Regions from separate parts of the Quadrisphaera oryzae genome, predicted to be linked through region 1. Evidence: predicted binding sites of a transcription regulator. Region 1 holds the regulator's gene; the other holds the start of a gene.
The links. The regulator LexA, encoded in region 1, represses DNA repair genes until DNA is damaged. The targets are predictions, from matches to a motif close to TCGAACANNTGTTCGA.

Region 2: a site for LexA is predicted at 1,031-1,046, ahead of H7K62_RS23350 (LysM peptidoglycan-binding domain-containing protein). Genes of this name have one in related genera too.

What each region holds. Positions count from the first base shown of each region.
Region 1 covers NZ_JACNME010000005.1:40,533-46,217, forward strand. The annotation lists gene H7K62_RS23840 (glycoside hydrolase family 2 protein) at 1-1,057, shown strand, start outside; gene H7K62_RS11100 (purine-cytosine permease family protein) at 1,005-2,474, opposite strand; gene lexA (transcriptional repressor LexA) at 2,571-3,254, shown strand; gene H7K62_RS11110 (Nramp family divalent metal transporter) at 3,251-4,741, opposite strand; gene H7K62_RS11115 (NAD(P)/FAD-dependent oxidoreductase) at 4,802-5,685, opposite strand, start outside.
Region 2 covers NZ_JACNME010000019.1:52,404-58,088, reverse strand. The annotation lists gene H7K62_RS20905 (DNA polymerase IV) at 1-936, opposite strand, end outside; gene H7K62_RS23350 (LysM peptidoglycan-binding domain-containing protein) at 1,082-1,705, shown strand; gene H7K62_RS23345 (LysM peptidoglycan-binding domain-containing protein) at 1,825-2,433, shown strand; gene H7K62_RS20890 (aspartate aminotransferase family protein) at 2,543-3,877, opposite strand; gene H7K62_RS20885 (phosphotransferase enzyme family protein) at 4,001-5,071, shown strand; gene H7K62_RS20880 (hypothetical protein) at 5,169-5,321, shown strand; gene H7K62_RS20875 (methyl-accepting chemotaxis protein) at 5,318-5,685, shown strand, end outside.

The DNA.
Region 1 (5,685 bases):
CGGTGCTGGCGCCGAGCTGGACGCCGTCGCCAGCTACCTCGGGATGCGCTCGGTGCAGGTGGGCGCCGGGCAGCTGCTGCTCAACGGCACCCCGCGCACGCTGCGGAGCGTGCTCGACCAGGGCTGGTGGCCCGACACCCACCTGGCCGCCAGCGCCGCGCGGCTGCGCACCGAGGCCCAGCTGCTGGCCGACCTGGGGTTCGACTCGGTGCGGATCCACCAGAAGGTGGAGGACCCGCGCTTCCTGCACTGGTGCGACCGGCTCGGCATCACCGTCTGGGCCGAGACGGCCGGCGCCTACGCCCACACCTCGCGCGCCGTCTCCCTGCTGACGGCGGAGTGGCTGGAGGTGGTCCGCCGCGACGCGAGCCACCCGAGCGTGGTGGCGTGGGTGCCGCTCAACGAGAGCTGGGGCGTGCAGGACATCGCGGTCTCCGCCGGGGAGCGCGCATACGCGACGGCGCTGGCGAACCTCACCCGCGCGCTGGACCCGACCCGGCCCGTCATCAGCAACGACGGGTGGGAGCACACCGACTCCGACCTCTGGACCGTGCACGACTACACCGACTCCGGGGAGGTGCTCGTGCGCCGCTACGGCTCGCCGGAGGCCGCCGCGGCGCTGGTGGGCGTGCCCTCGCCGTCGTCGTCCTCGGCCCGGGTGAGCGCCAACGGCCGGCGCCTGCGGGTGGCCGGCGGGCGCGGCGACGTCGCGGCCGAGGAGCGGCCCCTGGTGCTCAGCGAGTTCGGCGGGGTGCGCTTCACGCCCGCCGTCGATGGCGCAGCGGCGCCCGAGGGCGCGACGTGGGGGTACTCGACCGCCTCCGACGCCGGCGACTACGCCCGCCGCCTGGGCGACCTGCTGGGCGCGGCGAACGCGTGCGTGGAGGCGGGCGGCCTGGTCGGGTGGTGCTACACGCAGCTGGCCGACACGCTGCAGGAGGCCAACGGCCTGGTCACGGAGGACCGCACGCCCAAGCTGCCGCTGGCGCAGCTGCGCGCGCTGGTCACCGGCGAGCCAGCGCCCCCGTCCGCAGGGTCTTCTTCGCCGACGGCGTGAGGAGCAGCTGCCCCACGAAGCCGACGGCCAGGGCGGCGAGCACCCCGAGGTTGGCGTAGGCCCACGGGCCGTCCTTCCCGCCCAGGCCGACCGGCCCCAGCAGGTAGCCCTGCCAGGCGAGCCACGTGGCGCTGGTGTTCACCACCAGCCCCCAGCCGAGGACGGACGACGCCACCAGCAGCGCCACGGCCCCCCAGCGCACCGAGCCGTACTGGCCCGCGGGGTCGAAGAGGGCGGCGTCGTCGTAGGCGCCGGAGCGGCGGACCAGGTCCGCGACGGCCGCCCCCGCCCACGCGGCGATCGGCACCCCGAGGGTGATGAGGAACCCCTGGAACGGGGTGAGGAAGTCGGCGGAGACGAAGACCACGTACACCGCGCCGGCAACCATGAGCGCGCCGTCCACCAGGGCGGCCGCCCAGCGCGGGGCGGGCAGCCCCAGGGACAGCAGCGCCAGGCCGGAGGAGTAGATGTCCAGCACCGCGCCGCCCACCAGGGACAGCACCGCCACCACGGCGAACGGCACGAGGAACCAGGTGGGCAGGCCGGTGGCCAGGGCGCCGATGGGGTCGGTGCCGGCGCCCTCCGCGAACGCCGGCGAGGAGGCCGCGAGCAGCACCCCGAAGCCCAGCAGCACCAGCGGCGCGGCGGCGCCGCCGAACGTCGTCCACCACACCACGCCGGGGCGGGAGGAGTGCCGGGGCAGGTAGCGGGAGTAGTCGCCGGCGGCGTTGACCCACCCGAGCCCGAACAGGGTCATGCTGAACACGGCCGCGCCGAGCAGCGCCTGCCAGGAGCCGTTCGGCGCCGAGGTGATCGCGCCCCAGTCGAGGTCGGGCACCCGCAGCGCGAGGAAGACCGCGGTCAGCACGCCGGTCACCCAGGTGATGACGGCCTGCAGCTTCATGATCGCCTCGAAGCCCAGCACCCCGGCGCCCACCACCAGGGCGACGACGACGACGAGGGCGACCGCCTTGGTGACCGCTCCGCCGCCCCAGCCCAGCGTCGTGAACACGGTGGCGGTGGCCAGCGCCGCCAGCGAGACGAGGACCGTCTCCCACCCGACGGTGAGCAGCCAGCTGATGGCCGAGGGGACCTTGTTGCCGCGGACGCCGTACGCCGCGCGCGAGACCACCATGGTCGGCGCGGACGCGCGGGTGCCGCCGAGGGCGACGAGCCCGCACAGGAGGAACGACGCCACGATCCCGACCACACCCGCGAGCAGCGCCTGCCACCAGCTGACCCCGAAGCCGAGCACGAACGCGCCGTTGGCGATGCCGAAGACGGAGACGTTGGCGGCGAACCACGGCCAGAACAGGCTGGACGGCTTCCCGCGGCGCTCGGACTCGTCGATGACGTTGAGGCCGTTGACCTCGACCCTCGAGAGCGAGGGCGTCTCCTGCTGCGGCACGACGGACACGACGGAACAGTACGGTCTGCGCGCCCCCTGGCCGAGACCCCGACGCGGGTCGAACGCCTGTTTGAGATCGCGTGCTCGATCCACTACGCTGCGTTCGTGGCGACGACAGCCCCGAAGGGGACCTCCAGCCGAGCTGACGACCTCACCAGCCGGCAGCGGGCCGTCCTCGACACCATCCGCGAGTCGGTCTCGAGCCGCGGCTACCCGCCGAGCATGCGGGAGATCGGCAAGGTCGTCGGGCTGCACAGCCCCAGCAGCGTCGCGCACCAGCTGGTGACGCTCGAGCGCAAGGGCTACCTGCGCCGCGACCCCAACCGCCCGCGCGCCATCGAGGTGGTCGACGCCGGCCGCGGAGCGGGCCGCGAGGAGGGCGGCCCCGCCGTCCCCGTGGTGCCGGAGAGCGAGGACACCGCCTTCGTGCCGCTGGTCGGCCGCATCGCGGCGGGTGCGCCGCTGCTGGCCGAGCAGGAGGTGGAGGACGTCTTCGCCCTCCCCCGCCAGCTGGTCGGCGAGGGCGAGCTCTTCACGCTGCGGGTGGTCGGTGACTCCATGGTGGACGCCGCCATCTGCGACGGCGACTACGTGGTGGTGCGCCGCCAGCCCGTCGCCGAGAACGGCGAGGTGGTCGCCGCCATGATCGACGGCGAGGCCACGGTCAAGGTGCTGCAGCGCCGCGGCGGCCGGGTGCAGCTGCTCCCCCGCAACGACGCGTACTCCCCCATCGACGGGACCGACGCGACCGTCCTGGGCCGCGTCGTCACGGTGCTGCGCTCGCTCTAGCCGAAGTAGCCGAGCAGCTTCGGCAGCTGCTGGGCCATGGTCAGCACGGTCGCCGTGCCGTAGATGAGGATGGCGGCCACCAGCAGCGCCAGCCGCACACCTCTGACGCGCAGCGGCGCGGGCAGCAGCCGGCGGTTGGTGGCGATGAGCAGCGCCGAGTAGATGGTCATCATGAGACCGCCGACGGTGGCGGAGACGACGACGAGCGCGATCGGCTGGTCGAAGCCGACCAGCAGCACCACGATGCCGATCGCCACGAGGCCCCAGGTGAGCCAGAAGTAGAGGCGGCTCTCGTCGGCGCCCCTGAGGTAGCTGGTCTTGAGCACGTCCGCGGCCATGCGGCTGGTGTAGTCGGTGATGCCGAGCGCGGCGCCGAACAGCGAGAACGCCCCGATGACCCAGAAGAAGACGCCGAACCAGCTGCCGACGGCCTGCGCCAGCTGCTCGCCCTCCACCCGGACGAACTGGATGTCGCTCGGCAGGTCCTCGAGGCCGAAGACCGTGGAGTAGGCCAGCAGCGAGGTGAAGAAGATCGACACCACGGTGATGGCGACGAAGGTGCTCAGCTGCTCGACGTTGGCGAAGCGCCACCACCCGCGCCAGCGCCGCAGGTTCTCCTCCCCCTCGGGGCCCTCGACGCGGAAGACGTAGCCGGTGCTGGGCACCGCCTCCGGCTCACCGGTGACGGGGCTCTGCAGCCGCGGCACGTAGTGCCCCATGCCGAAGCCCTTGTCGCGGATCCAGTTGGACTGCACGAGGTTCTGCCCGCCGCCGGCGCCGGCGAAGATCATGGCGCCGAAGAGGGTGGCGAACCCCAGCTCGGCCGCGGGGAAGCCGGCCTGCGTGACGATGGTCGGCACGTCGCGCCACGCCGTCGCCGAGATGGCCGCGACGGCGCCCACCACGAGCAGCAGCAGCACGGCGGCCACCTTGACCATCTGGATCTTCTCCAGCGCCACGTAGACGACCGGGGCGAGGGTGAGGATGAGCCCGATGGCCACCAGCAGGCCGATGGCGATGAACCGCGGTGTCCCGCCGGTGAGGAAGCTGATGAGCGTCGCCGAGCTCGTGGCCCACCCCGGCCACAGGTTGGCGCCGTAGGTGAGGACGGCGAAGACCAGGCCCCAGTGCGGCCAGAACCTGCTGAAGCCCGTCACCGCCGTCTCGCCGGTGGCCAGGGCGTACCGCTCGATCTCCATGGTCACGAAGTACTGCGTGACCACCCCCACCACCGCGGCCCACACGAACACCAGCCCCACCTGCGAGGCGATGAAGGGGAACAGCACGAACTCGCCGCTGCTCAGCCCCACGCCGGCGGCGATGATGCCCGGCCCGATGAGCGGCAGCCACCGGCTCGGCGGCTTCGGCAGCGCCCGCACCTGCGGCACCGCGAGCGTCGACCCGCGGAAGGGGTCCAGGACTGACGTGCTGGCGGAGGGGGTGGCGCTCGTCGGTCGCTGACCGGCCGCGTCGTCGCGGGTCGACATCACCCCAACGTGGCGCAGGTCACAGCGGACCGCCACTCCAGGTGGCGGTTCGCTCGAGGATCAGCCGGCGAGCAGGGCCCGGCCCATCCCCGTCACCACGCGGCGCGTGAGGCGTCCGCGGGCCAGGCCGATGTCGGCGACGTCGTCGAAGACGCCGGTGTCCCGGGCCGAGGCGCGCAGCGCCGCGTGCAGCAGCCGGTCGCTGCGGACCAGCCGGGCCGCGAGGTCCGTGTGCCGCAGGTGCCCGACCAGCGCCTCGCCCAGCATGCGGTCGTAGCGGCCACCTCCGAGCGCCGCGCGCCCGGCGAGCACGCCGGACAGGACCGCGTAGTAGATGCCCTCCCCCGTCACGGGGTTGACGAGGCTGGCCGCGTCGCCCGCGAGCAGCACCCTGCCCACCGACCACACACCGCTGCGACCTGTCGAGAGCGGCAGCGGGTGCCCGGCCACCTGCTCGGCGCCGGCCGTGGTCCCCGGCAGCAGCTCCTCGAGTCGCTCCAGCAGCCGCGCGCGCGTGGGCGTCTGCCCCGCGCTCGAGCGCGAGTCCACCAGCTGCCCGAACCCGACGTTCGCGCGCCCGTCCCCGACCGGGAAGGACCACGCGTAGCTGGGCCGGTCGGTGTCGGTGGAGAAGGCGAGCACCTGCACGCCGTCGTGCTCGGGCAGCACGGGCGCGTAGGCGCGCACCGCGATCGCCGTCGTCCCCCGCTTCTGCGGCGGCACGGCCGCCGGGCCCAGGGCCCGCCGCACCTCCGAGTGGGCGCCGTCGGCCCCCACCACGACGCGGGCGCGGACCAGCTCCCCGTCGGACAGGACGACGCCGACCCCGGCGCCGTCCTGCAGCACGTCGCGCACGCGAGCCCGGCGCAGGACGGCGCCCCGGTCGGTGGCGGCCCGCAGGATCCGCTCGTCGAGCACCGCGCGCGGCACCACCTGGGCCGGTC
Region 2 (5,685 bases), on a different contig from region 1:
CCCCCGGACGCCGGAGGCCAGGAGCCGCTCGGCCACGCGCCCGGCCATCCGGTGCAGCTCCGCCGCGAGCACGGCTCGGTCCACCACGTCGGTGGGGAAGGTCTCCTCCGCGCTCACCGACTTGGCCTCCCGCTCCGGCACCACGGGGCGCGGGTCCACCCCCAGCGCCGCGGCGTGCAGGGCCGTCCCCGCGGCGCGCCCGAGCACGGAGACCAGCTCGCGCTCGTCGGTGGCCGCCAGCTGGCCCACAGTGCTGACGCCGAGGCCCGCCAGGCGGGACTCGGTGGCCGGTCCCACGCCGGGCAGCGCCCGCACGCCCAGCGGCGCCAGCACGGAGCGCTCCGCGCCGGCCGGCACCACGAGCAGGGCGTCGGGCTTGCGCAGGTCGGAGGCCACCTTGGCCATGAGCTTGCTGGTGCCGACGCCCACGGAGGCCGTCAGCCCCACCTCGGTGCGCACCCGCTCCCGGAAGGCGACGACGGCGGCCAGCACGCCCTCGTCGTCAGGCCCGGAGGAGGAGCCGCTGAGGTCCACGTAGGCCTCGTCCAGCGAGAGCGGCTCCAGCAGCCCGGGTGGACCGGCCAGGTCGGCCAGCAGCTCCATCACCCGGGCCGAGGCCGTGCGGTACGCCGCGAAGCGCGGGGCGAGGTAGGCCGCCCAGGGGCAGGCGCGCCGCGCCGCGGCCGTAGGCATCGCCGAGCCGACGCCGAAGGCCCTCGCCTCGTAGGAGGCGGTGGCCACCACCCCGCGCCAGGCGGTGCCGCCCACCACCACGGGCTTGCCGCGCAGCGAGGGCTTGTCGCGCTGCTCCACAGCTGCGTAGAACGCGTCGAGGTCCACGTGCAGGACGGTCCGGCCGGGCGCACGGGCGGCACCGGCGTCGGCGCTGCCCTGCGGGCTGCGCGGATCTGTGTGCTCAGGGCCGTCCGGAGGCACACGACGACGGTAGTCCGCACCGCGTCGTCCACAAGTTCGCCCAAAAGCACCCACGGACGCACACCGCGTCCGTAGGTTGTGGGCGAACGCCCGGTCGAGCAGCAGTGCGACCGGGACCGGAGCACCGTCGACACGGAGGTCACCCGTGAGCCGCAACGCCCGCCACCGCGCCCAGCCCCAGCCGAGCCGCATCACCCGCCGCGCCCTCGGCGTCGCGGCCACCGCCGCCGTCGCCGCCGCCCCCGTCGTCGCCGTGGCGGCCCCGGCGTCAGCCGCGACGGGGGACACCTGGGACCGCCTCGCCCAGTGCGAGAGCACCGGGAACTGGGCCATCAACACCGGGAACAGCTTCTACGGCGGTCTCCAGTTCACCTCCAGCACGTGGACCGGCTTCGGCGGCGGGCAGTACGCCTCCCGCGCCGACCTCGCCAGCCGCGAGCAGCAGATCGCCGTGGCGGAGAAGGTCCTCGCCGCCCAGGGCTGGGGCGCCTGGCCCGCGTGCTCGCCCAAGCTCGGGCTCGGCAGCGCCGACAAGGCCGGCTCGGCCGGGGCCGCTCCGGCCGCGTCCGACGTCGCCGCCCAGCGCGCCCCGCAAGCCTCCCGCTCGGCGGACCGCACCGGCGGCACGTACACGGTGGCCGCGGGCGACACCCTGGCCAAGATCGCCGCCTCTCAGGGCACCACGTGGCAGGCCGTCTACTCGGCCAACGCCTCCGTGATCGGCAGCAACCCGAACCGCATCTTCGCGGGCCAGGTCCTGTCCGTCTGACCTGCACCACCGCCGCTGCGGGGCTCGTCGCCCACCCGGCGACTACTAGCAGTGACGGTAGGGGCTTCCCGGGGCTCTTTTCGACACTCTGGGTCATCTGTGTCAGGGTGGAAGCCCTGATGACCCAGCAGACACACGCCCCGGTCCGAAGCTCCCGCCGTCGCCTGCTCGCCCTCGCAGCAGCAGCCTCCCTGGCAGCAGCACCCCTGGTCGCCCTCTCGGGCACCGCGGCCCAGGCGGCCTCCGCCAGCACGTGGGACCGCCTGGCCGCCTGCGAGTCCACCAGCGACTGGTCGACCAACACGGGCAACGGCTTCTACGGCGGTCTCCAGTTCACCTCCAGCACGTGGACCGGCTTCGGCGGCGGGCAGTACGCCTCACGCGCCGACCTCGCCAGCCGCGAGCAGCAGATCGCCGTGGCCGAGAAGGTCCTCGCCGCCCAGGGATGGGGCGCCTGGCCCGCCTGCTCCGCCAAGCTCGGCCTGAGCAGCGCTGACGCGCAGGGCAGCGCCGCGAGCGAGGTCTCGGCCTCCCGGCAGGCGCCCGCCGCCTCGCGGTCCGCCGACCGCTCCGGCAGCGGTGCGGGCTACACCGTGCAGCCCGGCGACACCCTCTCCAGCATCGCCGCGTCGACCGGCACCAGCTGGCAGTCGCTGCACGCGGCGAACGCCGCCGTCATCGGCGCCGACCCGGACCGGCTCAGCGTCGGTGCGGTCCTGTCCGTCTGACACACCGCCGGACCCACCTCGACACCCACCTCGACACCGGTCCAGCAGGGGCGCCCGGGACACCCGGGCGCCCCTGCTGCGCGTCACGGGAGGCTGACCGGGGTCCGCCTCACCGGCGGCGCCGGCCCACCTCCAGCACGGCGTCCTCGAGCGCCTCCAGGAGCCACGCGCCGTCCTCGTGGGAGAAGACCAGCGGCGGCCGCAGCTTGAGCACGTCCCCACCGGCCCCGCAGACGGAGGTCAGGACGCGCCGCTGCCTCAGCGCCTCGACCACGTCCAGGGCCAGCGCCGTGGACCCGGCGCCGGTGTCCGGGTCGACCACCTCGAGGCCGGTGTAGAGACCCGACCCGCGGACCTCGCCGAGGAGGTCGCTGTGGGCCGCGAGGGTGCGCAGGTCGTCCCGCAGCGCCGCCCCGACCCTCAGAGCGCTGCCCTGCAGGTCCTCGTCCCGGATGACGTCGAGCACGGCCTGCGCGGCCGCCACGGACACGGGGTTGCCGCCGAAGGTGTTGAAGTACGGCAGGTGGTCGGCGAAGGACGCCAGCACCTCGGGGCGCGCGAGCAGGCCCGAGACCGGGATCCCGTTGCCCATCGGCTTGCCCGTGGTGACGAGGTCCGGGACCAGCCCGTGGCCCGCGAAGCCCCAGAAGGCGCGCCCGGTGCGGGCGAACCCGGGCTGGACCTCGTCGGCGATGACCACGCCGCCCCGGGCGCGCACCGCGGCCGCGGCCGGCGCGAGGAACCCGGCGGGGTCGGGGAACACGCCGTCGGAGGAGAAGATCGAGTCGACGAGCAGCGCGGCGACGCCGTGACCGGCCTCCTGCAGCTCGTCGGCAGCCGCCGCGACCTTCGCGGCGAACCAGGCGGCGACGTCGTCGGAGCCCTCGGCCGCGGCGAGGCGCGGGTCGGGCGCGGGCACCGTGCGCACCCAGGGGCCGATCGGCTGCGCGGTGCCGAGCGCCGGCGACAGCTGGGAGACGGTGTCGGTGTTGCCGTGGTAGGCCTCCGAGGAGATGACCACGCCCCGGGCGCCGGTGTGCGCCTGGGCGACCCGGACGGCGAGGTCGTTGGCCTCCGAGCCGGTGCACAGCAGCATCAGCTGGCTGATCTCGTCGGGAGCCGTGGACAGGAGGTCCTCGGCGTAGTCGAGCACCGCCTCGTGCAGGTAGCGGGTGTGGGTGTTGAGCGTGGCCACCTGCTCCTGGACCGCGGCCACCACCCGCGGGTGGCAGTGCCCCACGCTCGCGACGTTGTTGTAGACGTCGAGGTAGCGCTCGCCGTCAGCGTCGAACAGGTGCGACCCGGAGCCGCGCACGAGGTGCACGGGATCGCGGTAGAAGAGGCGGTACGCCGGGCCCAGCAGCTGCGAGCGGCGGCGCGCGAGCGCCAGGGTCCGCTCGTCGACGCCGTCGGCCTCCTCCGGGCGGAAGCTGTTGGTGTCCATGATCGTGGATCGGGTGGTCGGCGGGGTCGTCGGCGGAGCGGTCACGGGCGGAGTCTGGGGGAGCCGCGTTAAGGACCTGTTTCGCCAGCTCCCAGGAGGTCCCGCGGTGGTCACGATCCGGGTGTGACCGCCACCACTCGCGCAGAGCTCGTCGAGCAGCCCAGCACCGACGTCTCCCTGCACGCCTTCGACGCGCTCGGCAAGGGCGCCCCGGCCCCGTACTGGCTGCACCGCGGCGTCTGCGCCGCGTGGGGGCTGGAGCCGATGCGGGTGGAGATGCCGCTCATCACGGTCTCGGAGAACGCCACCTTCCGGCTGGACCTCGACGGGCGCCCCGTGGGCGTGGTCCGCGTGTCCCAGCCCGGGTACGTGGGCGGACCGGCCGCCATCGCCAGCGAGATCGCCTGGCTGGGAGCGCTGCACGCGCTCGACGAGGTGCGACTCATCGACCCGGTGCCGACGGTCCGCGGGGGCTTCACCGCCGTCGTCAAGGACACCCGCGGGCACGGGTGGGCGTGCGTGTCGACGCGGTTCGTGGAGGGGTCCCCGCTGGAGGACCTCGACGACCCCGCCGAGTGCTACCGCACGATCGGCCGGTGGACGGCGCGGTTCCACCAGCACGCGCGGTCCTGGGAGCTGCCGCACGCCTTCGAGCGGTTCACGTGGGACCTGCCGGACCTGGTGGGCCCCACGGCTCGCTGGGGCCCGTGGGAGGCCGCCGTCCAGCGGGCTGAGGACGAGCTGCTGCTCGCGAGGGCGCAGGACCGTGCGCTGGAGCTGCTGGCCGACCTCCCGGCGACCCGTGAGCACCGGGGCCTGATCCACGCCGACCTGCGGCCCTCCAACATCATGGCCGGGGCCGGTGGCGCCCTGACGGTCATCGACTTCGACGACTGCGGCTTCGGGTTCTACCTCTACGACTTCGCGGCGGCCCTGAGCTTCGTCGACCACGAGCCGTACGCGCCGGCCATGGCGCGGGCGTGGGTGGCCGGCTACCGCGAGGTGTCCCCGCTGTCAGAGGTCGACCTCCTGCACGCCTGCGCGCTGGCGATGCTGAGGCGGCTCCAGCTGCTGGGCTGGACCACCGGCCACCGGGCTGACGCGCTGCCCGAGGGGCTCTTCGACGCGCAGCTGCCGGGCTCGCTGCAGTGCGCGCAGCGCTTCCTCGACGACCCGCTCTGGCTGCTGCGCTGACACCAGGGGACCTGCAGCAGGTCGTGCTCTCGGCAACACCGGAGAAAGGATCTTGCTGCATCCCCTCCACCAGGCGCGCGCACCGACCGATCCAGGTGTGGAACCGGCATCCCTGGAGGTCCTCGTGCTGCTCAACAGGCTGCAGCCCCGCCGCACCACCATCAAGGCCAAGCTCTTCGCGCTCGCCGGCACCGGAGCGGCGCTCATCGCGCTGCTGTCCGGCTTCACCGTCGTGACGCTGGATCCGTGAGCGACAGCAGCCAGCGCGCGCTGGAGCTGAGCCGCGCCGGCCAGCGGATGACCGCGCTGGCGGGCCACATCGACCAGGTGCAGGTGATCCTCCGGGACGCGTTGCTGTCCGGTGGTGGTGCCGGAGCCCAGGCCGCCGGCACCGCGTTCGAGAGCACGCAGAAGGCCGCGGCGACCGACTGGCAGGGCGTGGACCCCAGCATCCTCTCGCCCCGGGCCCGCGCTGCCGTCCAGCAGCTGCGCACGGACTACCAGGCCTACCTCGACGGCGCGCAGGAGCAGATGTCGGTGCTCCCCCGGATCGACCCGGGCAGCGAGCTGGGCCGGGCGATGCTCGGCCAGCTGGCGGCGTCCGCCGCGTCCAT